Regions from separate parts of the Streptomyces sp. NPDC088746 genome, predicted to be linked through region 3. Evidence: riboswitches for the same ligand, from Rfam matches in the RefSeq annotation. Region 3 holds a riboswitch; each other region holds the start of a gene.
The links. Region 3 has a riboswitch for cyclic di-AMP ahead of ACIP63_RS34280 (M23 family metallopeptidase). Riboswitches for the same ligand answer to the same signal wherever they lie in the genome.

Region 1 (7,231 bases), on a different contig from region 3:
CGGGCCGACCTCGGGAAGGATCTTGTCGGCGGCGTCGACCAGGATGAAGCGCATGTCCTCGCGCTTCACGCTCGTGTAGTACTTCGCCGCGTCGCGCGCCATGTCCTCGACCTCGCCGATGGTCTCCGCGCCGGCGAAGCCGCCGCCCACGAAGACGAACGTCAGCGCCTTGCGGCGGACGTCCTCATCGGTCGTCGAGTCGGCCTTGTCCAGCTGCTCGAGGACGTGGTTGCGCAGACCGATGGACTCCTCGATGCCCTTCATGCCGATGCCCTGCTCGGCGAGGCCGGGGATCGGGAAGGTGCGGGAGACCGCGCCCATCGCGATGACCAGGTAGTCGAAGGGCAGCTCGTAGGCCTCGCCGACGAGCGGCGCGACCGTGGCGACCTTGCGGTCCTGATCGATGGTCGTGACACGGCCGGTGAGAACCTCTGCCTTGGGCAGCACGCGTCGCAGCGGGACGACGACATGCCGAGGCGAGATGCTGCCGGCAGCAGCTTCGGGGAGGAAGGGCTGGTACGTCATGTACGAGCGCGGGTCGACGACCGTGACGGTCGCCTCTCCATACCGCATCTTCTTCAGAATGCGACGAGCTGCGTACAGGCCTACGTACCCACCGCCTACAACGAGGATCCTGGGACGCTCCGTGGTGCTCATGCCATCGAGTATCCACCCCCCTCGGGGGGCATGCTCGTGAGCCCCTTCACAAGGTATGCGCCACCCTCTGCTACACTTCGCCGCCCACGTGACCCAGGTCATGGTGCGGACGGGGAACCACGACGTTCCGGCGAACGTTGTTCACCACTTGTGAGCTGGCCCTTGAGCCCTCCGGCAAGTCGAACCAACCGCCGGGGACACGCCGACGCCACACCCTCGAAACGCTCCCGCAGCACACTCGCGCGGGCCTCCGGGCGGCCCGCACCGCCCTTCAGGAGCAGAACTTCGGCCGGTAGGGCCGAATTCCTTGTGAAGAAGTTCACGAACTTCGTCGGGGCGCCTCACGAAAGCCCCCTCCGAACGGGTCCGGAGGGGGCTCCACAAGCTCAAAGGTGCAGGCCGGGAAGCGTTTGAGCGCCGCCTCACCACCCCCGCGCCCCCGCTGTGATCAGGCCGCCGACCAGGCGATCCCGTCGAGGATGTCGTGCTCGCTGACGACGACCTCCCGCGCACCGGTCCGCTCCATCACCGCGAGCAGGACGAGCGCCCCCGAGGCGATCACATCGACCCGGCCCGGGTGCATCGCGGGGATCGCGGCCCGCTCCTCGTGCGTCGAGGCGAGCAGCCGCGCGGTGATCTCCCGGACCTGCGCGAGGGACACGCGGGAGTGGTGGATCGCCTCGGAGTCGTACTCCTCGAGCCCGAGCGCCATGGCGGCGACGGTCGTGACCGTCCCGGCGAGGCCCACGAGCGTCGCCGCCGAGGAGATCGGCACGCTCTCCTCCGCCAGATCCAAGGCTGCCCCGACGTCCGCGCGGATCGCGGCGATCCGGTCGGGCGTGGGCGGGTCCACCACGGCCCCGTCCAGGACCAGATGACGCTCGGTCATGCGTACGCAGCCGATGTCCACGGACCGGGCCGCACGGACGCGGTCGTCCCCGACCACGAACTCGGTGGAGCCGCCGCCGATGTCCACCACGAGGTAGGGCTTCTCCAGGTGATCGCTGCCCACCAGCTCCTTGGTGGCGCCGTCGAACGAGAGCTGCGCCTCCTCGTCCCCCGTGACGACCTCCGGCTCGACCCCCAGGATGTCCAGGACGCCGCGGACGAACGTGTCGCTGTTCTCCGCGTCGCGGGAGGCGGACGTGGCGACGAACCGGATCCGCTCGGCGCCGAGCTCCTTGACCGCCTCCGCGTACTCGCGGCACGCGTCGAAGGTGCGCTCCAGCGCCTCGGGGGCCAGCCGGCCCGTCCGGTCGACGCCCTGGCCGAGCCGGACGATCCGCATCCGGCGGTCGATCTCGGCGAACGCTCCGGTGGCGGGGTCCACGTCCGCGACGAGCAGGCGGATGGAGTTGGTACCGCAGTCGATGGCGGCAACGCGGGTCATGGGGCTCCTGTGGTTGTACGTGTACGGCGGCGGATCAGGAAGCGCCGGGCCCGGCGTCGTCGGAGCCGCACGGCGTGACGCACGGCCCCTTCGCCCACCACTCCGGCAGCATCGCGATCGCCTCGTCACCCAGCGGGTTGACCCCGGGGCCGGCCGCCAGCGAGTGGCCGACCAGGACGTGCAGGCACTTCACCCGGTCCGGCATGCCGCCCGCGCTCGGGAAGCCCTCCAGGACCTCGATGGCGTCACGGCGCGCGATGTAGTCCTCGTGCGCGGCACGGTAGGCGGCGGCCAGCTCCGGATCCGTGGTGAGCCGCTCGGTCATCTCCTTCATGACCCCGTTGGCCTCCAGCGTGCCGATCGCCGAGGCGGCACGCGGACAGGTCAGGTAATACGTCGTCGGGAACGGCGTGCCGTCCTCCAGACGGGGCTGCGTCTCGACCACGTCCGGGTTGCCGCAGGGGCAGCGGTGCGCGATGGCACGCAGCCCGCGCGGCGGCCGGCCGAGCTGGAGCTCGAACGCGGCGATGTCCGCGGCGGTGGGCGTGGTGGATTCGGTCTGCGGAGGGGGCGTGTCCATGCCTGCCTTGAATGTCATCGGTCGGACTGTATGAAGTGGTGCGGGGAGCCGGCTCGGTGCGTACGCGAGGTCATTCGCGGTCCGCGCTGTCGACGCCGTCCCAGAGGTTCGAGTGCCAGGGCCGCCCCGTCGCCCCCGGCTCCCCCCGGCGCACCTCGGCCGCGTCCGGGTCGACCACCGTATAACCGGTCTCGCCGGGCAGCACGTAGTGGAGGTGCTGGCGCGCGAGACGGCGGATGTACGCGTCGTCCTTGAGCCGCGCCTTCTCGTCACGCAGCTCCTCGGTCCGCTCGTGCGCCTCCCGCGAGAGCCTCTCCTGATCGGCGATCTGGTCGCGCTGGGAGATGTACTGCCGCATGGGATACGCGAGGGCGACCACCAGGGAGCAGACGATCAGCGCCAGGAACGCGGCCCGCCCGGTGAGCCGTGAACGGCGGGCCTGGCGGCGGTTCTGGGACCGGTAGACGCGGGCCGCCGTCTGCTCACCGAGCAGCCGCAGCCTGGTCGCGGTGGAGAACCGGTCGCGGTCCTTCCCGGCCATGTCTCACGCCTCCCCGTTACGCACGTCCGTCCCCGCACACGGTACGGGACCGGATGCGGGGACGGTCGGAGGCTGGTGCTCCGGACTCGGGCTGTCAGCCCTCGAAGCGGAACCGCGGGAACGCCGAACGACCGGCGTACACCGCGGCGTCGTCGAGGATCTCCTCGATGCGCAGCAGCTGGTTGTACTTGGCGACGCGGTCCGAGCGGGCCGGGGCACCGGTCTTGATCTGGCCGCAGTTCACCGCGACGGCGAGGTCGGCGATGGTGACGTCCTCGGTCTCACCGGAGCGGTGGGACATCATGCACTTGAAGCCGTTGCGCTGGGCCAGCTCGACGGCGTCCAGGGTCTCGGTCAGCGAACCGATCTGGTTGACCTTGACGAGCAGGGCGTTGGCCGAGCCCTCCTCGATGCCGCGGGCGAGGCGCTCGGGGTTGGTGACGAACAGGTCGTCGCCCACGATCTGCACCTTCGAGCCGAGCTTGTCGGTGATGACCTTCCAGCCCGCCCAGTCGTCCTCGTACAGCGGGTCCTCGATGGAGACCAGCGGGTACGCGGAGACGAGCTCCTCGTAGTACTCGGTCATCTCGGCGGCCGAGCGGGACTTGCCCTCGAACTCGTAGACGCCGTCCTTGTAGAACTCGGACGCGGCGACGTCGAGCGCGAGCGCGATGTCGCGGCCCGGGACGTAACCGGCCTCCTTGACGGCCTCGAGGATGAGGTCGAGGGCGGCGCGGTTGGACTCCAGGTTGGGGGCGAAGCCGCCCTCGTCACCGAGACCGGTGGACAGGCCCTTGGTCTTCAGGACCTTCTTCAGCGTGTGGTAGATCTCCGCACCCCAGCGGAGGGCCTCGGAGAAGGACTCGGCGCCGATCGGCGCGATCATGAACTCCTGGATGTCCACGTTGGAGTCGGCGTGCGAGCCGCCGTTCAGGATGTTCATCATCGGAACGGGCAGCAGGTGCGCGTTCGGGCCGCCGAGGTAGCGGAACAGCGGGAGGTCGGAGGCCTCGGACGCGGCGTGCGCCACGGCCAGCGAGACACCGAGGATGGCGTTGGCGCCGAGGGAGCCCTTGTTCTCGGTCGCGTCCAGGTCGAACATCGCCTGGTCGATGAGGCGCTGCTCGGTGGCGTCGTAACCGACGAGCTCCGGGCCGATCTGCTCGATCACGGCGAGGACGGCCTTCTCGACGCCCTTGCCCTGGTAGCGGTTGGGGTCACCGTCGCGAAGCTCAATGGCCTCGAACGCACCGGTGGAGGCGCCGGACGGAACAGCAGCACGTCCCGTGCTGCCGTCGTCGAGGCCAACCTCGACCTCGACCGTGGGGTTGCCCCGGGAGTCGAGGATTTCCCTGGCTACGACGACGTCGATGGACGGCACGAGGCATCTCCTTCTGGGATCTGACACTGGTTGTGCAGGGTCACTGTGGCCTTGCGCCACGAGCCTAACCGGCTCGGCGCGCTCCGTCGGCCGTCCGCCCGTCCCCTGGGACGAAAAAGGACCCAAGGGCCTGCATTCCGGGCAAAGCTCCAGAATTCTACTGACGAGTAACCACAACAGTTGAACACTCACGCCTACGGCGAGCCCCCGTCCGCACCCCGCCAGGGGGCCCGGACACGGCCCCGGCCCGGCGCGCGGGGGGTCTGCGCGCCGGGCCGGGCTCCGGGGCAGGAGGAAGACCCCGGGTCACTACCGACTGTTCCGGGTTCCGACTACTTCAGGTGGAGCTGCTGTCCCGGGAAGATCAGGTCGGCCTTGTCGACGATGTCGTCGTTCAGCTTGAACAGCTTCTGCCAGCCGCCCTTGACCTTCTTCGCGTCGGCGATCTTGCTGAGGGTGTCGCCGGACTTCACCTTGTACTCGCCGTCACCCTTCTCGACCTTCTCGCCGGTGGGGGTGGTGACGGTCTTCTCGGGGGCCGCGCGCTTCTCGCTGCGCGTGGTGGGCTGCTCGGCCTTGCGCTCCGGCGCGGCCTGCGGTGCCGTGTCGCCGTTCTTGCCGGAGCCGGTGTCGACACCCGGGTCCACACCGTCGTTCGTCAGACCGCCGGCGCCGGCGCAGGCCCAGGCGCCCGGGCCCTGAAGGTCGAGGAGCTTCTCGGCGGCGGCTATCTGCTGGTCCTTGGTGGCCAGGTCGGCGCGGGAGGCGTACTGGGTGCCGCCGGCGGCCGCCCAGCTGGACTGCGAGAACTGCAGGCCGCCGTAGTAGCCGTTGCCGGTATTGATGGACCAGTTGCCACCCGACTCGCACTGGGCGACAGCGTCCCAGGTCTCGACGGAGGCGGCGGAGGCGCCGGTCGCGCCCATCAGCGGTACGACGACCGCGGCACCGGTGACACCGGCCAGGGTCGCGACACGGACGGCCTTGGACGGGCGGCGGTGCTTGCCCTTGCTGGAAAGCAGCATGGTTCTCCTCACCGACGCCTACGAGGTGAGCTGTCGGGTTCGGGCCTGTGAGTTGCCCGGTCGCCCTCACTCTCGGACGACTTCACCCCTAGCCGTGTCTCCGCCCGTCTTCCGACGGCCGGGTCCGGCGCTTACCTGGGTCCCCCGCTCCTGCCTACGGCGCTTTACGCGTCGGTTCCCTTCGGCCGACGGCAGGATTCGGCGTGACGGTCGAAGGTGCCCGCGGTGCGAGCGGCTCCGACCGTAAACACACGCAACCCCCACATTCAAAGATGGACATAACGGCCAATCAGCCCGTAACGGCTGGATGCGGAGGATCGTTTTCGCAGGTCGGAGCCAATATGGACGGAGCGGACGGACCGGGCGCACCAGTTGACGCAAAGAGACCCATGTCTCACTTACGCATAAGTGGACATAGGCCTCTGAACTGCCCCCGCTTTCGGGGTGTTTTCACGTTTTTGATCAGTTGGCGGCGGTCTCCGCCCGGCTACCCCGCGCGTCCGCCCCGAGGTCCAGGGTCTGGCCGGGAAGGATCAGGTCCGGGTCGGAGCCCAGCTCGTCCTTGTTGGCCGCGTAGAGCGCGGTCCAGCCGCCGGGAAGCTCCTGCGCGTCGGCGATCGCCCAGAGGTTGTCGCCCTCGCGGACGGTGTACGTCCCCTCCGCGCCCTGACGCGCGCCGGACTCACCGCGCGAGGCGTGGCGGCCGGACTCGCGCCCGTCGTCCTGGCCCGGCCGGGCGCTCGCCTCGGGGGCCGGCGTCCCGCGGTGCTTGCCGCCGTTCGCCGTGTCGTCCGTCGCCGTGTCGCCCTTCGGGGCGCCGGACGTCCCGGAGGCCTCGGGGGACGGAGTGGCGGACGGCGTCGAGCCGGCGTCGTCGCCCTCGTCCGTCTTACCGTCGGACGCGCCCTGGCCCGCCTCGCCCGTCGCGTCGGAGTCGTCCGAGCCGGCGGCCTCGTCCGAACTGTCCGCAGGGTCGGTCGCGTCGGAGGAAGGCGTCCCGGACGGCGTCGCCGAATCCGAGGGCTCGGCGGAGGGCTCGGCGGAGGGCTCGGCGGACTCCTCGCTGCCCGGGTCGACGCCGGGCAGGCCCGCGTCCAGGGAGAGCCCGGAGATCACCGAGCAGCTGGCCCACGCCTGCGGCCCCTTGTCGTCCAGGATCTTCTCCGCGACCGCAATCTGCTGCGAGCGGCTGGCGAGGTCGGCGCGCGGCGCGTACGCCGTGCCACCGTAGGCCGACCAGGTGTCCTCCGAGAGCTGCAGGCCGCCGTAGTAGCCGTTGCCGAGGTCGGCACTCCACATGCCACCGCTCTCGCACTCGGCGACCCGGTCCCAGGTCGACGCGTCAGCGGCCTGCGCGCCGCCCGCGCTGAGCAGCGGGATGGCGATGGCCGATCCGGTGACGCCTGCGGCGACGACGATGGCGGGTGCCTGACGAGGGCGACGGTGTCTGCCGGTCGCGGAGCCCATGGGATTGCCTTCCGTGTGACTGACGTGTGACGGGTGAGTCGAACGGTGAACCTAGCCGTACTCGAACGTGTGTCACAAGTCGATGCAGCGGAGATCACGTGAAAGTCACAGAGTTGACAGGCTGTCACTTTTTTCCGCCGAACGCCCGGGGCCGAACTCCACGGGAAGCGTGCGCAGTCCACGCATGATG
Region 2 (7,231 bases), on a different contig from region 3:
GCCGACGAGGTCCTCGACGCGCTCCTTCATCTCGCCGGCGGCCTTGTTGGTGAAGGTGATCGCGAGGATCTGCCCCGGGTGCACACCGCGCTCGGCCAGAAGGTGGGCGATCCGGTGGGTGAGCACCCTGGTCTTGCCCGAGCCGGCCCCGGCGACGATGAGCAGCGGGGCCCCGGCGTGCACGACGGCGGCGCGCTGCTCGGTGTTCAGCCCTTCGAGCAGCGCGGCGGAGTCGATGACGGGGCGCGGGGCGCCGTCGCGGTAGTAGGCGTCGCGCGGCGGCGGAGGCGCGTCGAAGACGTCCTCGAAGAGGCCCTCCGGCACCCCTTCGGGCGCGTGCTCCTCAGGGGGCGGCGGGGGGCCGTCCTCCGCTTGCTGGAGGCCGGTCAGGAAACTGTCGTCAAAGAGGCTGCTCATCGCCTAACGAGTCTAGGGCGCCGCACCGACAACCCGGGCCGCATCGGCGACAAGGGCCCGGACCGTGTGCGCAACGAGATCGTCCGTCCACGGAACGTAAGATTCCGGGGCGGTTTCCCGGCCCGGGGGCCACCGCCCGGAAAAGGTCACGAAAATGTATCGGGCATATCGAACATCAACCTTCACAGGGACACCACGGGTTGGCTAGCGTGCTCCGACGGGTGCCCCGTACCCCCTTGAGGCGAACCGCGCCGCACGGGCGCCCCCGCCGAATCCGTACTCCCCCGAAGGGTGTCCGGAACCGGGGACCCACACGCATCACCGGGGTGAATCGGCCCGTCTCCACCGGACCGTAGGGCAGCCTTCCGTTCCGCCCGAACCCGACAGCTAACCCGGTAGGCGGTCCCACGGAAGGAGATGCCGGCCTTGCCGTCGCATCGCAAGCCGCGCACCCGGGTGCGCACCACCACCCCCGCCGTCGGTCTCACGACCGCGGCGCTCGCCTCCGTCACCCTGCTCTCCACCCAGAGCGCGACGGCCGCCCCCGCCGAGCCCAAGCCCAGCATCGAGGAAGTGCAGAAGAAGGTCGACGCCCTCTACCGGCAGGCCGGCACCGCGACGCAGCAGTACAACAAGGCGAAGAGCGCGTCGGCCGAGCAGCGCTCCAAGGTCGACGCGCTGCTGGAGGCCGCGGCGAAGCGGGCCGACAAGCTCAACGAGACGCGCCGGGAGCTGGGCAACTACGCCACCGCGCAGTACCGCAGCGGCTCGATCGCTCCGACCGCGACGTTCTTCCTCGCGGACGACCCGCAGTCGTACTTCGACCAGGACCAGCTGATGGCCCGGATGACCAGCCAGCAGCAGAAGGCGGTCGCCGACTTCCGTACGCAGCAGAAGGAGGCGGCGGCCAAGCGCGTCGAGGCGACGAAGAGCCTGGAGACGCTCACCGAGTCGCAGGCCACCCTGCGTACCAGCAAGCAGCAGGTGCAGACGAAGCTCACCGAGGCCCGCTCGCTGCTGTCGAAGCTGACGGCCGAGGAGAAGGCGCGGCTCGCGGAGCTGGAGCGCAAGAAGGAGGCCGAGGCCAAGCGCAAGGCCGAGGAGCTGGCCCGGCAGCAGGCCGAGAAGGAGAAGGCCGAGCAGGCCGCGAAGGAGGAGGCCGGCTCGGGCAGCGGCACCGGCACCGGCACCGGCACGGAGACCGGCGGCACGGGCTCCGACAGCGGCTACGCCTCGAAGGCCGAGAAGGTCCTGGCCTTCGCACGCGCCCAGATCGGCAAGCCGTACGTCTGGGGGGCGACGGGCCCGTCCTCGTACGACTGCTCCGGGCTCACCCAGGCGGCCTGGAAGGAGGCGGGGGTCGATCTGCCCCGCACCACCTGGGACCAGGTCGAGGTCGGCACCCGGGTGGCCACGGCGGATCTGCGGCCGGGGGACCTGGTCTTCTTCTACGACGACATCAGCCACGTCGGCATCTACAAGGGCGACGGCATGATGATCCACGCGCCGAAGCCGGGTGCGAACGTCCGCGAGGAGTCGATCTACTACATGCCGATCTACGGCAGCGTGCGCCCCGCGTGACGCGCGGGAGCACCACCGGCGGGCGGGCCCGGGGCAGAGTCCCGGGCCCGCCCGTGCGCGCTCAGGTCCAGAGCGTGGCGATGAAGATGTTGGCGACCGTCAGCCCGCCGACGGCGGCGAACGCGCCCTTGCCGACCTTCTCCTCGTCCCGCTTCACATAGACGAGCGCCAGGACCACGATCAGGACCAGCAGCTTGACGCCGATCTTGACGTTGTTCACGCTCTGGTCGTCGGCCTGGTTGAGCCCGACCAGGGCGACACCCGTGACGAGCATGGTGAGCGCGCCGTGCAGCATGGCCGGGACGAAGCGCGCCGTGCCTGTCCCCATGGCCTTCATCTGGGTCAGGAAGCCGCCCAGCAGGGAGGCGATACCGATGATGTGCAGGGCCACGAAGACATTGATGAGTACGTCCATGGCGGCAGCCTAACCGCGGCGATATCACCACTCTTCGGCCAGGTACGACTTACTGATGAGTTCCCCCGGATCCTGAGCGGATTGCCGGACTCCGGTTGATTTTTCCGGTCAACCGACGGAAACGAAACAGCATATGAGGGCAATAGCTGTCATTACACCTCTTCCCTGTGCGCCGGGTTTACCGTCCCTCCCAGGTGACCGGCTCTGCACCACCGCCCCCGTACCGGGCGGCCCCGGTCGCCCCGCCAGGAATCCGGCGGCGGGCCACTCCCCCCTGTGGTGACCCGCCGCCGGACCCCGGCGGGCCCGCGGCACCCACCGACGGGCAGTCGAACGGAAGGACGCACCACCCCCGTGGCCGCCCATCGAGAAGCCGCTCACCGCAAGCCCAAGCAGCGTCTGTTCACCGGACCTGCTGCCCGCACAGCAGCCACCCTCGCCCTCGCCGGGGCCGCGACCGCGACCGCCCTCGAAGGCGCCGCCCAGGCCGACCCCCAGCTCACCCCGGCCCAGGTCGAGGCCAAGGTCGACCGGCTCTACCACGACGCCGAGGTGGCCACGGAGAAGTACAACGGCGCGAAGGAGGAGGCGGAGGCCTCCGAGAAGTCCCTCGAAGCCCTCCGGGACGAGGCCGCCCGCCGGACCGAGCGTCTCAACGCCGCGCGCGACGCCCTCGGCTCGTTCGCCACCGCGCAGTACCGCAGCGCCGGCATCGACCCCGCCGTCCGGCTGGCCCTCTCCTCCGACCCGGACGAGTATCTGGAGCGCGCCTCCTACGAGGACCGGGCGGGCGACCGTCAGGCCGGTGCGCTCCAGGGCGTACGACGGCAGGTCGGCGAAATCGCCCAGCTGCGCGCCCGGGCCCAGGACGAGCTGGAGGTCCTCGCCTCACGCCGGGCCGACCTGAAGAAGCACAAGGACGCGGTCCGCACCAAGCTCGCCGACGCCAGGAAGCTGCTGGCCACCCTCACGGCCGAGCAGCGCGCCGGCTACGAGCGCTCGGCCGACGCCGCGCACGGCGGCAGCGCCGTACGCGCCGACCGGGGCGTCCCGCGCGGTTCCGTGGCCGCTCCCAACGCCCGTGCGGCACAGGCCGTCGACTTCGCGTACGGGGCGCTCGGCAAGCCGTACGTCTGGGGCGCCACCGGCCCCGCGTCCTTCGACTGCTCCGGCCTCACGCAGGCCGCCTGGCGCGCGGCGGGAGTCTCCCTGCCCCGTACGACGTACACCCAGATCAACGCGGGCCAACGCGTCTCCCGGTCCGAACTCGCCCCGGGGGACCTGGTGTTCTTCTACTCCGGGGTCACCCACGTCGGGCTCTACATCGGCGGCGGCCAGATGATCCACGCCCCGCGCCCGGGCGCCCCCGTCCGTATCGCGCCGATCAGCGAAATGCCTTTCGCGGGTGCGACCCGGGTCGCATAGGCTCCCGGGCCCATGGACACCGCCATCCAGAACTACGCCCGTACGCTCGCTCTCCGCTCGCCGGACCACTACCGGGTCGGCCCCTTCACGGTGCGCCACAACCCGGGCTGGGAGCTGAAGTTCGCCAACTACGCCATCCCCGACCAGGGGGCCGAACCCACCGCACAGGACGTCGCCGACCTGGTCACCGCGTTCCGTGAGCACGACCGGCTGCCCCGGCTGGAGTTCCTGCCCGCCTGGGCGCCCGCGGTCGAACCGGCCCTGCTGGCGGCCGGTTTCACCGTCGAGAACCGCGCACCCGTCATGGCCTGCACCGCCGACGGCCTGCTCGCACCCAAGCCGGTGGACGGCCTCCGCATCGCCGAGCCCGTCACCGACGCGGAGTTCACCTCCGCGGCCGCCGTCCAGCACACCGGTTTCGGCGGGGAGGGCGGCCCCGACGACGGCGAGATCGCCTGGCTGCGCCGGGCGACGGAGAGCGGCGGCGTCTCGGCCCTGGCCACCGTGGACGGCCGGCCCGCCGGAGCGGGCGGCTGCTCGGCCCCGGCCGACGGCATCGGCGAACTGGCCGGTCTGGCCGTCGCCGACGCCTTCCGCCGCCGGGGCGTCGGCGCGGCCCTCTCCGCGTGGCTGACCCGCGCCGCGTTCGAGCGCGGCTTCACCACCGTGTGGCTGGAGCCGGGCGGCCCCGACGTCGAGCGGATCTACGCGGGCGTCGGCTACCGCAGGACCGGCGAGAAGCTCAACATCTCGCTCGGACCCGCCTGAGCACGGGCCGGGCTCAGACCAGCCGACGCGCCGTGGCCCACCGGGTCAGTTCGTGCCGGTTGGAGAGCTGGAGCTTGCGCAGCACGGCCGAGACATGGGACTCGACCGTCTTCACCGAGATGAACAGCTGCTTGGCGATCTCCTTGTACGCGTATCCCCGGGCGATCAGCCGCAGCACCTCGCGCTCGCGCTGCGTCAGCCGGTCCAGGTCCTCGTCGACCGGCGGGGCGTCCGTCGAGGCGAAGGCGTCCAGGACGAACCCGGCCAGCCGCGGCGAGAACACCGCGTCGCCCTCCTGGACCCGGAAGACGGAGTCGACGAGGTCGGTGCCGGTGATGGTCTTGGTGACGTAGCCGCGCGCGCCGCCACGGATGACGCCGATGACGTCCTCGGCGGCGTCCGAGACGGACAGCGCGAGGAAACGCACCGGGTTCTCGACGGCGCCCATCATCGGGGCACAGCGCCGCAGCACCTCGACGCCCCCGCCGCCCGGGAGGTGGACGTCGAGGAGGACGACCTCGGGACGGGTCGCGGTGATCACGGTGACCGCCTGGTCGACGTCGGCGGCCTCGCCGACGACCTCGACCCCGGTCTCCTCGGTGCGGCCGATCTCGGCCTGGACGCCGGTGCGGAACATCCGGTGGTCGTCGACGAGCACGACCCGTACCCGGCGCTCCGGGCCCCCGGTCGCTTCGGTGTTCTCGGTCATTCGCTCGCCCTCTCCATCTCCAGCTCGACTTCCGTGCCCCCGTCGGGCACCGAACGCAGCCGCGCCGTGCCGCCGTTGCGCTGCATCCGGCCGATGATCGATTCTCGTACGCCCATCCTGTCGCCCGGAACGGCGTCCAGGTCGAATCCCGGCCCCCGGTCCCGTACGGAGACGAAGACCGTGCGGCCCTCGACCTCCGCGTAGACCTGGACGGCACCGCCCTCGCCACCGTACTTGGCGGCGTTGACCATCGCCTCGCGTGCGGCCTGCATCTGTGCGGCCAGCTTCTCGTCGAGCGGGCAGTCGCCCACGACGACGACCTCCAGCGGGACCCCGTGCTTGTCCTCGACCTCGGCGGCGGCCCGCTTGACCGCGTCGGCGAGGGTCGCCGGTTCCTCGGCCTCCTCCTTGCCGGTGCCCTCCGGGTTGTACAGCCAGTTGCGCAGCTCGCGCTCCTGGGCGCGGGCGAGCCTGCGGACCTCGCCACCGTCGTCCGCGTTGCGCTGGATCAGCGTGAGCGTGTGCAGGACGGAGTCGTGGACATGGGCGGCGACCTCGGCACGCTCCTGGGCCCGGATACGCATCAGGCGTTCCTCGGAGAGGTCCTGTGTCATCCGGACGAGATAGGGGCCCGCGAGCAGCGCGATCCCGGTGAGTACGGCGATGGCGGCGGTCAGCGCGGTGCCGAGCTGGGCCGCCGACCCCCGCACCACCATGAACGCGGCGAGGCCGAGGCCGACGAGCGCGACGCCCGCCAGCCCGCGGGCCAGTTGCAGCACACGGCGGCGGCGGCCGACCTCCATCCAGCGGGCGCGGCGCGCGTTGTCGGCCTGGCGCCAGACCAGTACGGAGCCCGCGCCGATCAGCAGCGCGGGCCAGACGTAACGGTCGGCCTTGCTTCCCATGTCGACGTTGCCGACGAAGACCATGGCGCCGATGAGCAGCGCGACGAGGGCGAACACCTGGCCCTTGTCCGGCTTGCGGAGCCTGCGCCGGCCGTCCGGGGCGGTCTCGAAGAGGGACCGCTCCACCCCGCCCATCCCGCCGCCCCCGCCGACCCCGAGCGGTACGACGATCCAGAACACGGCGTAGAGCAGGGCGCCGAGGCCGTCCGCGAAGAACAGTCCGAGGAAGACGAACCGGACCCAGGCGACGGGCAGCCCCAGGTGTCCGGCGAGCCCGCGCGCGACGCCGCCGAGCATCCGCCCGTCCGCGCTGCGGTAGAGCTTGCGCGGCGCCGGCTCCTCCGGGTCCGGGGCGTGCGAGCTCGGGGCTCGGGTCGTGGCTGCTGGCATGCACCGATCGTCACACGTTCCGGCGGGCCGCGGCATCAGGGTCTGCCCGGACTCGACCCTGAGGAGGCCAGGGGGCGGCCGGGCGGGCCCTCACCGGCCTCCGGGACGCAATATCAGGGATCGGCCAGGGTCGTCACAGGTCCCACAAGGGCGTACGGGCCGTCACCATGGAGCCATGACCGTTCCCCAGGGCGCCTCCCCCGGCGTCACACCACCCCCCGAGCCGGCACCGCGGCTGCAGCGCAGCCCGCGGCAGAAGGTCGTGGCCGGGGTGTGCGGCGGGCTCGGCCGGTACTGCGACGTGGACCCGGTGATCTTCCGGATCGTGCTCGGAGTCCTCGCCGCGACGGGCGGCATCGGACTGATCTTCTACGGCTTCGCGTGGCTGCTGCTCCCGCTGGAGGGCGAGGACGAGAACGAGGCGCGCAGGCTGCTGTCGGGCCGGGTGGAGGGCGCCTCGCTGATCGCGCTGGTGCTGGCCCTGGCCGGGTGCGGGCTGCTGCTGTCCATGCTGCACAACGGCGGGATGCTCGCCTTCGACGCGATGCTGTCGCTGACGGTGATCGGCTTCTCGGTCTGGAGCCGGCACCGCCGGACGGCTCCGCCCGAGGACGCGCCGGG
Region 3 (7,231 bases):
GGTTCACCGCGACCGGCTTCGCCTTCACCGAGAACATCCTCTACCTGGGCAACGCCTTCGGCGAGGACCAGCAGATGGGGACCACGGGCTTCGCCTCGGTGACGGCGGGGACGTTCTTCGTCCGCGTGGTCATGTCGCCGTTCGCGCACCCCTTGTTCACCGTGCTCTCCGGCATCGGCTTCGGCATCGCGGCGCTCGGCGGCTCGCGCCACCGGGTGCGCCGGGTCGTCCTGCCCCTGCTCGGGCTCACCCTCGCCATGGGCATGCACGCCCTGTGGAACGGCTCGTCGGCCTTCGGGCCGTACGGCTTCTACGCGGTGTACGGCGCGTTCATGGTGCCGTGCTTCGGGCTGGTGACCTGGCTGGCGGTCTGGTCACGCCAGCGGGAGCTGCGCACGCTCTCCACCGAGCTGCCGGTGTACGCGGCGGCCGGCTGGCTGACCCCCGCCGAGCCGCTCGCACTGGCCTCGATGCGGGCGCGGGGCATGGCCCGCGACATGGCCAGGCACTGGAACAGCCACCCGGACCGCGCCCGGGGCAGGGCCGCGGCCCGCGCCGTCGCGGAGTACGAGTCGTTCGCCACGTCCCTGGCCATGCTGCGCCGGAGGGCACGCCATGACGGCGCGGGCCCCGACTTCGCCCTCCGCGAGCAGGAGTTGCTGCACCATCTGTGGCAGCGCCGGGAGACCGCGGCGCCGGCTCTGACGTACGCGGCCCACGCGACGGGGCGGCTACGCACCTTCCGCCCGCAGGCCCCGCCGCCGTTCCCCCGTCAGTTCCCGTACGGCGGCCCGCCGCAGCACCTCCCCGCACCGCACCGGCACTACGGCGGCCACAACCCGTACCTGGAGGACGGCGGGCGCCCCGCCGGTCCGTCCTAGGCGGGCGCCCCGCCGGTCCGTCCTAGGCGGACGCCTCGGTCAGCTCCGCCAGCTCCCGGTCGGTCAGCCGGAGTTCCGCCACCGCCACCAGCGCCGGCAGCTGCTCGACCGTACGCGCGGAGGCGATGGGCGCGGTCACGGTCGGCCGCGAGGCCAGCCAGGCGAGGGCCACGGTGGCGATCTCCGCACCGTGCTCCTGGGCGATCCTGTCGAGCGCCGCGAGCACCTTGCGCCCGCGCTCGGTCTCCAGGTGCTTGGCCGCACCCTCGGCCCGCGCGCTCTCGACCGAGGCGCCCGCCCGGTACTTGCCGGTGAGGAAACCCGCGGCGAGCGCGAAGTACGGGACGGCGGCGAGACCGGAAGCGGCCGCCGTGTCCTGGAGCGCGCCCTCGTAGGTGTCGCGCGAGACGAGGTTGTAGTGCGGCTGCAGCGCGACGTAGCGGGCGAGGCCCTCGCGCTCGGAGAAGTCCAGGGAGGCCTGGAGCCGCTCGGGGCTGATGTTGGAGGCGGCGATCTCCCGGACCGTGCCCGCCTTCACCAGCTGGTCGAGCGCGGTGATGATCTCCTCGACGGGGACGCTCTCGTCGTCGAAGTGCGTGTAGTAGAGGTCGATGTGGTCGGTGCCGAGCCGGCGCAGGGACGCCTCGGCCGCCGCCTTGATCGTGGTGGGCGAGAGGCCCTTGTACGCGGGATGGGCGCCGACCTTCGTGGCGATGACGACATCGTCGCGGCGGGAGCGGGCCGCCAGCCACTTGCCGATGAGGGTCTCCGACTCACCGCCCTCGTTGCCCGGGACCCAGGCGGAGTAGGAGTCGGCGGTGTCGATGAAGTTGCCTCCGGCCGCCACGTACGCGTCGAGAACGGCGAAGGTGCGGTCCTCGTCGGCCGTCCAGCCGAAGACGTTGCCGCCGAGGGCGAGGGGGAAGACCTGGAGGCTCGAGGAACCGAGCGGGCGCAGAGAAGTCATACCCGGCGACAACGATCCGACTGAGGCGACTATTCCGTTTAGGGCCCGGACAGACCGACGGCCCTGACGTCGGGGGGTGGTGCGTCAGGGCCGTCGGGGTTCCGGTGCGCCGCGTGCGGCGCCGGCGTCCGAACGGGGTCGGTCAGCCGGCCCGACCAGGATCGGCCGGTGACCGAACGAAACCGGTCAGCGAAACCGGTCAGCGGGACCGGTCAGCCGGTCCGATCGGGAAAAGCCGGTCTCCGAGCGGGAGGAGCCGGTCTGCGAGCGGGATCAGATCGAGAGACCCTTGCTGCTCAGCCAGCCCATCGGGTCGATGCCGGTGCCGTCCGGGGTGTGGACCTCCAGGTGGAGGTGCGGTCCGGTCACGTTGCCGGTGGCGCCGACGCGGCCGATGGTCTCGCCCGTGGTGACCTTCTGTCCGGCGGTGACGTCCATCGAGGACTGGTGGCAGTACCAGATCTCCGTGCCGTCATCGAGCTCCAGGACCGTGCGGTAGCCGTACGAGCCGGACCAGCCGGCCGACTTCACGGTGCCGCTGTGCACGGCCTTGACCGGCGTGCCGGTAGGAGCCGCGAAGTCCAGGCCGGTGTGGTGGCCGGACGACCACATAGAACCGGACTGCCCGTAGGTCGAGGTGATGGTGTACGAGGAGGTCGGAACGGCGTAGCTGGCGGCGAGCTTGGCGAGGCGCTCGGCCTCGGCCTTCTTCTTCGCCGCCTCTTCGGCCGCCTTCTTCTTCGCGGCGGCCTTCGCCTCCGCCTCGCTCTGCTGCTTCGCCGCCTCGGCCGCGGCCGCCTCGGCCGCCGCCTGCTCCTCCGCCGCCTTGGCCTCGGCCTCGGCTCCGGCCTGCTGCTGCTCGGCCTGCTGGAGGATGCGCGCGCGGAGCGCCTCACCCGCGTCGGTGGTGCCCTGCTCGGCCTCGGCGGCGGTGATGCCCGCGCTCGTCAGCGGGGCGGACGCGGCGACCGTCTCGTGGTCCGCGTCGGTGTCGCCGGACATGAACGCACCCACGCCGGGAAGGGACTTGGCGTCAGGGAGATTGTCCGCGATGGAATCGGGAAGAGAAATGGAGACCGGCGGCTTGCTCTGGGCGGTGGCCATGCCACCCGCTCCGACGGCCGCGATGACGCCGACGCCGAGGACGGTGGAGCTACGGGCGAGACCGCGCTGCTTGGCCACGCGGTGCCGGCCGCGTACGGGACGGATGGACTCCTCGGTGGGGTTCCATTCCTCCCAAGTCCTGTCCTCGTGACCGAGGCTGTCGGCCCTGAAGGATGACGGGGCCTCGGGGGCAGGCTGATTGGACGCCACGTGGGCGCACTCCTTTCCTTCCTTCTCGCCTACCGGGTTAGCTGACGGGTTCGGAGCAGGAAGGTCTCCTACGGACCCCTTCGCCTCTCGCGAGACACAGGTGTCCGATTCACCCCATGTAGGTGGTTCCCCGGTTCCCTTGCGGAATTCGGCGCTGCGCACGGTGCCGTCTCTTGCGACGGCGGGTACAACCGCGCTGCGTTATCGAACGTTAATAGACACCCGGGTCCGATTCCAAGCTGTTCCCGTAGATCAGTCATGGCTGCGGCCTGGACTTTAAGGTGTCAAACGGGCGCAAACGGGCGAGTTGAGCGCCCCTCATCCGGCCGCCAGTTTCTGACGGTACGTCAAATGTTATGCGGAGCGAGGTCCTTCGACTACCGACGGTCGCGACCGGTCATTCACGGTCCCGCCCCACGATCTTCACCGTCGTCCGCCGCTCCTGCTGACCCCGCGCAGGACGGCCGACCGCGAGGAGCGCGAGGTCGTCCGTCGACCGGCCGCCGGTGTGCAGCCGTACGTCGTCGGTGAGCGCGGACAGAAGCTCCTCGGGCCCCGGGAAGAGCCGGCCGCGCAGCCGGGCCGCCGGATCGTAGAAGACGCCCTTCGCGTCCCGCGCCTCCGAGAGCCCGTCGGTGAACGTCAGGAACATCGACCCGGCCGGCAGTGTCCACTCGTCCGACCGGTCCGGCCACGCGTCCAGCCCCATCCCGAGCGGCAGCGCGGGCGCCGTCGGCGCCAGCACGTCGAGCGTCCCGTCCGCGTGCAGGACGAGCGGCTCGGGGTGCCCGCGGTTGACGACCCGCAGGACGTCCGACCCGGACGGGATCTCCGCGACCACAGCGGTGACGAACCCCTCCATGGAGTCGAGCCCGCCCCGCCGCGAGCCCTCACGGGCCAGCGCCCGCTCCAGCCGCTGCACGACCCCCTCCAGCGACATCTCCTGCTCGGCGGCCTCCCGGAACGCACCGATCACGACGGCCACCGCGGCCACGGCGTCCAGCCCCTTGCCCCGTACGTCCCCGAGGACCAGGCGCACCCCGTACGGCGTGTCCGCGACCGCGAACAGGTCGCCGCCGACGAACTCGTCCGCCTGGGCCGCCTCGTACCGCGCCGCGACCTGCAGCCCGCCGATGCGGTCATCGGGCGTCGGGAGCACCGCGCGCATCGCGGTCTCCGCGATGACCCTCGCCGAGGCCAGCTGTTCGTTCCTGCGGCGCACCACGCGGTTGATGACGAGGGAGAGCGCGGAGACCGTGACCAGGGTGAGCAGGTCGGTGACCGGCACGACTCTGCCGAGCTCGCCGTCCGAGATCCGGATGGCCAGCACCACGAGGATCGCGGCCGCCCCGACACGGACGGTGCTGGCCAGCGAGAAGAAGGGTGCGGCGATCAGCGGCGCCGCGGCGAAGAGCGGAACAGCGGAGACCACGGTCGGCGTCGCGAGGTCGAGAACGACGCCGGCACCGATCATCAGAGCCGGCAGCGCGCGCACGAAAATCCGGGAACGGGAGTTCCCAGGTGCGGTCCCCCGCCGTCCGTCCCGCTTCCCCACCTGTGCGCTCCTGCCCGCTCCACCCACGGGTGCGGACGGTACCGCGCCCCACCCAGGCTGGCCGGAGCCGCGCCGAACGGCGACTCTTCATCGGCCGAAGGGAGGAGCGCCCGGAGCCCCCGCCCGCCGGTGGTCAGCCGGGTAGCCGGTGCTGCGCGTAGATCGTCAGTGCGTCCCGTACGAAGACGGCGGTTCCGTCCCCGTGGCGATCGTAGTTCCTCCCGAACCGGGGATCGGCGACGTACATCTCCCCGATGCCTGTGACATACGCGCGCGTGACCTCCATGGTCACCGACAGCCACGCGCAGTGCCGACGCGCGATGTCCTGCACCTCGTCGCTGCCGGCCTCCAGGCCGGCCGCCCTGGCCGCCCCGTAGTCCCGGGCGATGGCATCGTGCGCGTCCTGGAAGCGGGCGCGCCCGTCCTCGCTCAGCCCGCGCCACCACCGGCCGCTCCGCTCGTACGCCTCCTCGCCCCAACGCTCGGTGACCTCCTGCTCGTACGCCGTGTGGTCGAAGCCGTCGAGCACTTCCTCGGCCATGAGTTCCTCCCCTTCCTCGGTCCTGCGGAGAGTGGTCCGCACCGAGGCGATCTGCCGCCCGATGCGCTCGCGCTCCTGTTCCAGCAGGCGCAGATGGGCCCGGAGCGCCGCCGAGGTGTCCCGCTGCCCTTCCAGCACGTCCTTGATCGCGGGCAGCGGGAGCCCCAGCTCCCGCAGGAGCAGAACGCGCTGGAGCCGGACCAGGGCCTCCTGGTCGTAATAGCGGTAGCCGTTGGCACCCGTGCGGCTCGGCACGAGGAGACCGATGTCGCCGTAGTGCCGGAGCGTCCGGCTCGTGGTGCCGGCCCGTCGGGCGATTTCCTGGATGGACCACTCCATGCCGGAACGCTAGATCTTTACGCAGCGTCAAGGTCAAGCCCCGCAGGGACGGCCGGGTGCCGGCATACGACAGAGGCCCGGATCCTCGAAAGGATCCGGGCCTCTGTCTTCAGTAGCGGGGACAGGATTTGAACCTGCGACCTCTGGGTTATGAGCCCAGCGAGCTACCGAGCTGCTCCACCCCGCGCCGTTGTGATTGCAACTCTACGCCATCCGGGACGGTGCTCCGACCACTTATGGCCGCACCCGCCCCGCGCCCCTGACGAGCGGGGGCCCCACGCCCCCGGCGCAATGCGTCAACACAGGGCGCATACCGTGCAGTTGCCGGGCGCGGTGACGCGCTCAAGGGTGTTTCCGCACCCCCCGATCTCGCGCGTCGCCCGCCTGGAGGGCTACCGGATGTCCACACCACACAGACCCGCCCGATCCCCCCGGCCACGCCGCAGGGCCGAGCCGGAGCCGTGCCCCGGCCAGGACCCGGGGCACGGCTCCGCGATTGCGCGGCATCCGGCGCGGCGGGACGCTGGAGGGGCAAGCCTTTCGGTGTTCGGTCCCGTCTGCGCGGCATTCCAGGTGCCGGCGTCGGCCCAGCTGCCTCACCCGACGCGGGGGTGTGCCAGGGGAGGCCGGGCGCATGTGTGCGCTAGGAGACGATCATGGACGGCACCCTGCTCGAAACGATGAGAACAGCTCTGCGCGGCCCGGTCATCGGCCCGGACGACCAGGAGTACGGGCAGGCCCGGGCGGTCTACAACGGCATGATCGACAAGAGGCCGGCAGCCGTGGTCCGGTGCCGCGACACGGCGGATGTCATGGCTGCCGTCGACTTCGTCCGCGAGAACGGCCTGGACGTCGCCGTCCGGGGCGGCGGGCACAGCGGCCCCGGCCTCGGCCTCCGGGACGACGCCGTGACGCTCGACCTCTCGCCCATGCACGGCGTACGGGTCGACCCGGCCACCCAGACCGCCCAGGCGGACGGCGGTGCGACGCTGGGAGACCTCGACCACGTCACCCATGCCTTCGGCCTCGCCACCCCGGCGGGGATCATGTCCACGACCGGCGTCGGCGGGCTCACCCTCGGCGGCGGGCACGGCTACCTCACCCGGAAGTACGGCCTCTCGGTGGACAACCTGGTCTCCGCGGACGTGGTCCTGGCCGACGGCAGCTTCGTCGCCACGAATCCGAGCGAGCACCCCGACCTGTTCTGGGCGCTCCGTGGCGGCGGCGGCAACTTCGGCATCGTCACGTCGTTCGACTTCGAGCTGCACCCCGTCGACACAGTGGGCGTCGGTATCACCGTCTGGCCCCTGGAGCTCTTCCATGACGTCATGCGCTGGTACCGCGACTTCCTGCCGCAGGCACCGGACGACCTGTACGGCTTCTTCGCCTCGCTGAGCGTCCCGCCGGGCCCGCCCTTCCCCGAGGAGATACACGGCCGGAAGATGTGCGGGGTCATCTGGTCCTCGACGGCCGACCCGGACTCCCTGGGCGAGACCCTCGCCGTGGTGAACGAACCGGGGCCGCCCGCCTTCCACTTCACCTCGCCGATGCCCTATCCGGCGCTGCAGTCGATGTTCGACACACTGATGCCGTCCGGCCTCCAGTGGTACTGGCGCGGGGACTTCTTCGACCGG
Region 4 (7,231 bases), on a different contig from region 3:
ACGGAAGCGTGCTGGGAACTGGGGGCGACCCTCGCCGCCGGACTGATGGACTGACGGACTCCCGGCTACGGTCGCCCTCACACCGCCCGGACCGACACCTACGGGGCATGGCGTCACTCCCGGGCGGCAGCTCCCGGACGGCAGATGCCGCGTCAGGTGCGGTCGATGTGCACGCTGGTCGACTTCACACGGGCCGTGGCCTGCATGCCGACCTCGAGTCCCAGTTCCTCCACGGCTTCCCGGGTCAGCAGCGAGACGAGGCGGTGCGGGCCGGCCTGGATCTCGACCTGTGCCGCTACGTCGCCCAGCTTCACCGCGGTGACGATGCCGGGGAAGGCGTTGCGCGCCGAGGTGTAGGGGACCTCCTCCTCGCCGGGGGAGGCCTGGCCGACCTCGATCGAGAACGCGGCCAGATCACGGCCGTCGATGAGGCGGCGCCCGCCCTCGTCGCGATGGGTCGCTACCCGGCCGGCGTCCGCCCAGCGGCGGGCGGTGTCCGGGCTCACGCCGAGAAGACGTGCCGCCTGCCCGATGGTGTAGGTCTGCATGTGCTGCACGATATTGCTCACTAGCTAGCATATGCAAGGTTTTAATATGAAGCATCTTGCATATGCGCAATGCCCCGCGGGTTCGTGGGGAACCGGTGAGCCTTCGCCGGGCGCCTGATCCGCCGAAAGCGCCCTTCACCCGCCCCGCTCAGCGCGGTCTCCACGTGAGCTTGCCGCCGCCCACCCAGCGGATGACGGCCGGGTCGTCGAGGTCGTGGACCGGAATGCCGGCTGCCGCGGCGGCGATCAGCACATCGGTCATCGCCGTCGCGCTCCCGATCACCTCTCCGTCGATCTCCACGATCCGGAAGGGGGGATCCCCGGGCTGGACGGGCAGGACGGTGATCCGGGGCGCCGAGGCGAGAGGGCTTTCAGTCATAGGCGGATCGGTTCCACGCGGGCGCCCTCGGTATGCGCCTGGGCCTCAGCTGTGAGTCGTATGCCCGGTTTGAGGTGGTTTTTTGGAATTAATCCTGTAATCCATAAAAGGCCATTTCGTGTGACCTGAGGCCTTCGCGCGGGCGCAAAACACCCGAATCGGACTCCGTGACCAGGGTCACTTCATGGATCCCGGACGCGGGGGTACGGCAGTCGGTTCCCTTCTGCGCCAAGAGAAATGGGAGACGCGATGTGGGGTGGATTACATGAATTCCCGAGAATTGATCTTGCGAATGAATTGTGATCATCGCGCCAGGCTTGTTCCTTTCCCTATTTCTCGCCTACGGTCACCATCACTCCGGGCGGAACGCCGAATCCTGCCGCCGTCCGGTTACCCGACCACTTCTCGTACGGCAGGAGCGGGGGACCCAAGTAAGCGCCGATCCGGTTTCCGGAGCGGCTCGGGGTGAAGTCGCATTCACATGCGGCCGGGCATCTCCAGCCCGAACCCGACAGCTCACTTCGCAGGCGACGGAGAGGAATTCAGCATGCCCGAAAACGGTAAGCACCGTCGTTTCAGGACCAGTTCGCTCACCCGCGGCATCATCGCCGTGAGCACGGGCGGAGCCGCCCTGGCCCTCCCTGTGATCGGTGCGACCGGCGCCTTCGCGGCCCCGGCCCAGCCGGCCGCCGTGGAAAAGGCTGCGACCTCGACTGCCGCGTCCGGCAAGGGAATTGCCGCGCAGCAGTCCAAGTCCACCACCTATTCCGTGATCTTGGGTGACACCCTTGCAAAGATCGCACGCGAGCATTCCGTGAACGGTGGCTGGAAGGCCCTGTACGAGGACAACGAGAAGGTTGTCGGCGGAAACCCCGACCTGATTCACCCCGGTCTGAAGCTGACCATCGGCGGCAAGGTCGAGAACAAGTCGGCCGACAAGGGTGACAAGGCCGAATCCAAGGCCTCCGCCTCGTCCGACCGTGCCGCGGAGAGCGCCGACCGCGCCGACCGCTCCGAGCGCACGAGCACCCCCACCGCCGCGGAAGGCGCACCCGCCGCCGCCGAGGCCGCTCCGGCGGCCGAGCCGGTGTCGTACACGAACGACCTCGACGGCTGGATCAAGGAGTCGCTCGCCGTCATGGCCGAGCACGGCATCCCCGGCAGCTACGAGGGCATCCACCGGAACATCATCCGTGAGTCCGCGGGCGACCCCCAGGCCATCAACAACTGGGACATCAACGCGATCAACGGCGTCCCGTCCAAGGGCCTGCTGCAGGTCATCGACCCGACCTTCCAGGCCTACCACGTGCCCGGTACGTCGATGGACAGCTACGACCCGGTCGCCAACATCACGGCCGCGTGCAACTACGCCGCGGACAGGTACGGCTCCATCGACAACGTCTTCGGGGCCTACTGAGCCTCGCCGAGGCGGGACCACTGACGCACGGGCGTGTGACAGAGGGACGGAAGTGACGGGTGGTGCGGGTTCGGCGGAACCCGCACCACCCGTCGTCCGTTTTCCGGCGCCCGATCGGGTCCGGAGGCCCCGCGTCGTCGGCGTCACGGCCGTCGAGGCGTGGCCGACAGGCCGGGCGGGGCACGGGTGACTGGTCTCGTACAGGTTCGTCGTCCATACTGCCCGCCGTGGAGCAGCGCATAGATTCGAACACGAAGCCCGAGTTCGCCGCGGGGACAGACCCGGCGTACATCCCCGGCCTGACGGCCCCTGCCCCCGCGCGGACGGAGGCGGAGGCGGAGGCGGAGAAGGCGGCGCCCCAGAAGCCCGAGGAGGCCGAGGAGACCCGGGAGACCGGGACCGCGGACGCGCTCCCCGAGGGGGCCGTGGACGGATCCGCGGCCGCCCCCGAGGACTCCGCCGTGGACGGCACGGCCGGGGGCGACGACGAGGCTCCGGCCGACGGGACGGACCCGGAGGCCGAGGCCGTGCCCGCCGGCGGGAGTGGCGCCGACGAGGACGGCCCCGTCTTCGAGGTCAGCGACCGGCGCGGATCCATCAGGGTGGACGCGGACGGCGTCCGCTTCCGCCTCGACGACCAGGAGGCGGAGTTCGACTGGGCCGAGATCGGCGCGGTGGAGGTCAGGACCGGCCGCTTCGGGCGCCGGTTCACCGTGACGGTCCACCTGTCGAGCCGCCGGTGGTTCAACGCCGAGGTCGAGGCCGGATCGCGGGGCGACCTCAAGGGGTGGACGGCGGAGCTCGACGAGGCGCTGGACGCCTACTTCGAAGAGGCCTGACCTCTTCGGGGCATGGCTGAGCACCGGGCCGGTCGTCCGGCCCGGTGCTCAGCCATGCCGTGGAACCGTCAGGCTCCCGGAGCCGTGCCGAGCACCACCGACCGGGTCAGGTGGCGCGGAAGGTCGGGGTCGAGGCCGCGGGCCGCCGCGCGGGCGATCGCCAGCCGCTGGACCCGGACCAGGTCGGCCAGCGGGTCCAGTCCGCTCTCCACCCAGCGGGCCCCGGTCGCCTGCACCTGCTCCCGCAGCCCCTCCGGAGCGGCGCCGAACATCCAGGTCGCCGTCCCGGCCGTGGCGATGCTGATGGGGCCGTGGCGGTACTCCATCGCCGGATACGACTCCGTCCAGGACAGGGACGCCTCCTTCATCTTGAGCGCCGCCTCGTTGGCGATCCCCACCGTCCACCCCTGCCCCAGGAAGCTGAACTGGGAGCATTCCAGGAGCCCTTCGGGCAGCGGCTCCGCCAGCGCGGTCTCCGCGTCCCGTACGACGTCCTCGGTGTGCAGCCCGAGATGGGCGCGGAACAGCGTCAGCGCGGTCGTCGCGAACCTCGTCTGGACCACGGACCGTTCGTCGGCGAAGTCGAGGACCACCACATCGTCGGCCGCGGCCATCACCGGGGTCCGCGGGTCCGCGGTGACGGCGACGGTCCGGGTGGCGCCCCGCAGGCGCGTCAGCAGGCCGAGGATCTCCGTGGTCGTCCCCGACCGCGTCAACGCGACGACCCGGTCGTACGTGCGCCCGAAGGGGAACTCGGAGGCGGCGTAGGCGTCCGACTCGCCCTGCCCGGAATCCTCGCGGAGCGAGGCGTACGCCTGTGCCATGTAATACGACGTTCCGCAGCCGACGACGGCGATGCGCTCACCGGTGGCGGGCAGGGCCGCCTTCCGGTCGGCAGCGACCTCCGCGGCACGGCGCCAGCACTCGGGCTGGCCGGCTGTCTCGGTCTCGACATGCGACATGTCCGCACTCCGCTTCCGCTGCTGCTCGCACCTGGTGGGACGGGGCTGTGTGAAATCGACGCCCGCTTGTTCGATTCTGCATATTACATGGGTCAATCGAGCAAGAACAAGCAAAGTGTTCACGCCTCCGTAACCGAAGATGGGGCGGTTTTTGGCCATGCTCGGTGGGTAGCCGACCCGATCCGGTTCCGTCGAGGCTGTGCGGGTATCGGTCGCATGGCGCGACCTCCGCTGCCGACATCCCGTACATCGGGCGGAAAATCACCTGTCGGACCGCTTCTCGGCAACCCCGGACGGTCACCGGACGGCGGTGGGTGGCCCCGGTGAGGGGCGATTTCACGTCATCGGACACGTGCGTCGGCCGAGTTCGAACGCGCGGCCGGAATGCGGTCGGCATAATCAGCCCATGTCGATCACGGGCGGGGAAGTCGTGGACCTCGGCAGGGGTCTGTACGCCTGGCTGCCGCCGGAGCGTGGCTGGGGCCTGGCCAACTGCGGTCTGCTCGTGTCGCCGCGCGGGGGACTGTGGATCGACACCCCGTACGACACGATGATGGCCGGTCAGTTCCTGGTGGAGAGCCAGAAGCGGCTGCCCGACGGGGTGGGCGTCGACCGTGTGATCGTCACCCACGCCAACGGCGACCACTTCTGGGGCGCCGGGGTGCTTCCGGACGCGGAGATCATCGCGACGCGCGAGGCCCGCGAGCACATCCATTACGATCCCACCCCGCAGCAGCAGCACGCCCTGGTGGCCGGAAGTGATCCCTCCACTCCCCTCGGTGCGTACTTCAGCCGTCACTTCGGCGTCTTCGACTGGTCCGCCACCGACGTGGTGTCTCCGACGACCTACTTCACCGGTGAGCTCGAACTGACCCTGGGGGAGCACACGGTCCAGGTGTCGTCCCTGCCGCCCGCGCACACGGAGGGCGACCTGATCGTGTACCTGCCCGCGCAGCGCGCGGTGTTCAGCGGGGACGTCATCTTCTCCTCCACCCCCCGGCAGCCCGGGGACCACCCGGTGCACTGGGCGGGGCCCCTGGACAACGTGATCGACGCCTGCGAACGCGTCCTGGCCACCGGCGCCGAGGTGATCGTGCCGGGGCACGGGCCGGTGCTCGACCCTGCCGGAGTGCGCGGGCACATGGACTACCTCGCATACGTACGCGACCGCGCCCACGCCCTCCACGCGGCGGGAGTGCCCGCGGTCGAGGCGGCCCGCCGGGTGATCGCCGAGGGCCGGTACCCGGAGCTCGGTCTGCCCGAGCGGCTCGTGGTGACCATCGGGAGCGAGTACCGCCACCTGGACGGTTCCGAACTCCCCGGCGTCCTCCAGGTGATGGCCGACGTGGCAGCCGTCGCCCGGGAGACGGACGCGGCGGGCACCGGAGGGTCGGCGTGACGGCCCGCCGACACGGCAGCCGGGCGTTCCGCGCCGGCGCGGGCTGTCGACCGTCCCCGACAACAGAGACGTGGTGACGCCGTGCCGGCATGGATCGTGGCCCTCATCGCCGTCGTGGTGGCGGTCTGGTCGGCCGTACGCATGCACCACGCCAGGCTGGACGCGTACGGCGCCTCGGCCCGCGCGGAGCTCACCGAACGGCAGGCCAAGGCGGCCGACGCCCGGACCCTTGCCCTCACCGAGGAGATCCGCCAGCTGGCCCGGAACCGGATACCCGCCGCGGCCACCGCACTCTCCCACCGCTCCGCGCCCGTCCCCGGGCTGCGGGAGGCCGCCGGAATCGACGGTGACTCCGCGCGTCTGCTGACCGAGGCCGTACAGGCCGCGCGCACCGCTGTCCTGGAGGAACGCCGCCGCGTCGACGCGGCAGCGCGCTCGGCCATGCGCGGTACCTCCGCCAAGATCCAGTCGCTGCTCAACCAGTCGCAGCACCTGCTGGACGAGCTCCAGCACGAGTACGACGACCCGCGGATCCTCCAGCTCGACTTCCGTAACGAACTGGCGCTTCGCCGCACCCAGGCCACGGCCGTGCTCTGCGACGCCTGGCCCGGACTCGCCCGGCAGAACTCCTCGCTCGTCGAGGTCGTGCTCGGCGCCCAGTCCCGGGTGGCGGGGTACGAGCGGATCAAGGTCGCCAACCATCTGCGCCAGGAGCGGCTCGCGCTGGCCGCCCGGGCCGCCGAACCCCTCGCGATCGCGCTCGCCGAACTGCTGGCCAACGCCACGGCGTACTCGCACCCGGACACCGAGGTGCCGGTGACGGTCCAGCAGACCGCCGGGCGCGGGGCTCTGATCCTGGTCGACGACGCCGGTATCGGCATGGACGACGACGCGCTGAAACGGGCCCGCGCACTGCTGTCGGGCCCCGCCGAGGTGCTGCTCACCGAGCTGGGGGACCCGCCGCAGACCGGCTTCGCCGTGGTGGGGCGGCTCGTCGCGCGCTACGGCTTCAGCTGCCACATCGAGTCGTCGCCGTACGGCGGGATGCGCGCGATGCTGCGCATTCCGGCGCATCTGCTCACCGTGATCGACGACGACCGCACCCTGTCCGTGCTCGCGCCGAAGCCGGTGCACGCGCGCGCCGAGGGCGCCACGGAGAGCCTCTCGCCCAGGCCCGCGGCCCCCGTCGCTCCTGTAGCACCCGCCGAGTCCGAACCCGCCCCCGTCGCTCCTGTCGCGCCCCCCGGGTCCCAACCCGCCCCGGCCGCCCCAGTCGCTCCTGCCGCGCCTGGCGAGTCCGAACCCGCGCCGGCCGCCTCCGTCGAGCCCGCCGCGTCCGTGCCCGCCCCCGCCGCAGGGGAAGCCGCGCGCCCGGCAGTCCTGCCCACCCGGCGGCGCAGATCCCGCCGGACGGCGGCCCCGGAGGCGCCGACGGCCCGGCAGCAGCCGGCCGAAGAGCCCGTGCTCCGTACGCCCGAGCAGGCCGGAGCGGCGTGGGCCGCCCTCCAGGAGGGCACCCTCAGCGGCAGGAAGGCGCCCGGGCCCCCGGCCCCGGCACCCTCAGCATCCCCATCGGACGACCAAGGAGACGACGAGACGTGAGCACCACCCCCACCGCCGGTGATCTCGCCTGGGTGCTGACCCCCCTGCTGGAGCTGCCCGGTGTGCAGCATGCCGTGGTCGCCAC

Region 1: linked by a shared signal. The riboswitch ahead of ACIP63_RS30095 (transglycosylase family protein) and the one ahead of ACIP63_RS34280 (M23 family metallopeptidase) in region 3 are both predicted to bind cyclic di-AMP.
Region 2: linked by a shared signal. The riboswitch ahead of ACIP63_RS10070 (NlpC/P60 family protein) and the one ahead of ACIP63_RS34280 (M23 family metallopeptidase) in region 3 are both predicted to bind cyclic di-AMP.
Region 4: linked by a shared signal. The riboswitch ahead of ACIP63_RS26050 (transglycosylase SLT domain-containing protein) and the one ahead of ACIP63_RS34280 (M23 family metallopeptidase) in region 3 are both predicted to bind cyclic di-AMP.

Annotation. Positions count from the first base shown of each region.
Region 1 is NZ_JBIVLA010000008.1:99,977-107,207, forward strand. It holds gene ACIP63_RS30070 (NAD(P)/FAD-dependent oxidoreductase) at 1-657, opposite strand, end outside; gene ACIP63_RS30075 (exopolyphosphatase) at 1,106-2,047, opposite strand; gene ACIP63_RS30080 (DUF501 domain-containing protein) at 2,082-2,627, opposite strand; gene ACIP63_RS30085 (septum formation initiator family protein) at 2,698-3,168, opposite strand; gene eno (phosphopyruvate hydratase) at 3,263-4,549, opposite strand; gene ACIP63_RS30095 (transglycosylase family protein) at 4,882-5,574, opposite strand; cyclic di-AMP (ydaO/yuaA leader) riboswitch at 5,575-5,746, opposite strand; gene ACIP63_RS30100 (transglycosylase family protein) at 6,037-7,041, opposite strand; partial or broken gene ACIP63_RS30105 (cytochrome P450) at 7,147-7,231, opposite strand, start outside.
Region 2 is NZ_JBIVLA010000002.1:554,079-561,309, reverse strand. It holds gene pcrA (DNA helicase PcrA) at 1-417, opposite strand, end outside; cyclic di-AMP (ydaO/yuaA leader) riboswitch at 674-836, shown strand; gene ACIP63_RS10070 (NlpC/P60 family protein) at 835-1,998, shown strand; gene ACIP63_RS10065 (hypothetical protein) at 2,060-2,413, opposite strand; gene ACIP63_RS10060 (NlpC/P60 family protein) at 2,768-3,838, shown strand; gene ACIP63_RS10055 (GNAT family N-acetyltransferase) at 3,851-4,606, shown strand; gene ACIP63_RS10050 (response regulator transcription factor) at 4,620-5,315, opposite strand; gene ACIP63_RS10045 (PspC domain-containing protein) at 5,312-6,610, opposite strand; gene ACIP63_RS10040 (PspC domain-containing protein) at 6,786-7,231, shown strand, end outside.
Region 3 is NZ_JBIVLA010000010.1:277,039-284,269, reverse strand. It holds gene ACIP63_RS34290 (PrsW family intramembrane metalloprotease) at 1-881, shown strand, start outside; gene ACIP63_RS34285 (aldo/keto reductase) at 904-1,848, opposite strand; gene ACIP63_RS34280 (M23 family metallopeptidase) at 2,122-3,162, opposite strand; cyclic di-AMP (ydaO/yuaA leader) riboswitch at 3,174-3,326, opposite strand; gene ACIP63_RS34275 (PP2C family protein-serine/threonine phosphatase) at 3,560-4,717, opposite strand; gene ACIP63_RS34270 (MerR family transcriptional regulator) at 4,851-5,597, opposite strand; tRNA gene ACIP63_RS34265 (tRNA-Met) at 5,711-5,784, opposite strand; gene ACIP63_RS34260 (FAD-binding oxidoreductase) at 6,254-7,231, shown strand, end outside.
Region 4 is NZ_JBIVLA010000006.1:205,332-212,562, forward strand. It holds gene ACIP63_RS26035 (flavodoxin family protein) at 1-54, shown strand, start outside; gene ACIP63_RS26040 (helix-turn-helix transcriptional regulator) at 153-548, opposite strand; gene ACIP63_RS26045 (hypothetical protein) at 697-927, opposite strand; cyclic di-AMP (ydaO/yuaA leader) riboswitch at 1,285-1,470, shown strand; gene ACIP63_RS26050 (transglycosylase SLT domain-containing protein) at 1,475-2,344, shown strand; gene ACIP63_RS26055 (hypothetical protein) at 2,572-3,183, shown strand; gene ACIP63_RS26060 (SIS domain-containing protein) at 3,252-4,145, opposite strand; gene ACIP63_RS26065 (MBL fold metallo-hydrolase) at 4,552-5,544, shown strand; gene ACIP63_RS26070 (ATP-binding protein) at 5,626-7,146, shown strand; gene ACIP63_RS26075 (roadblock/LC7 domain-containing protein) at 7,143-7,231, shown strand, end outside.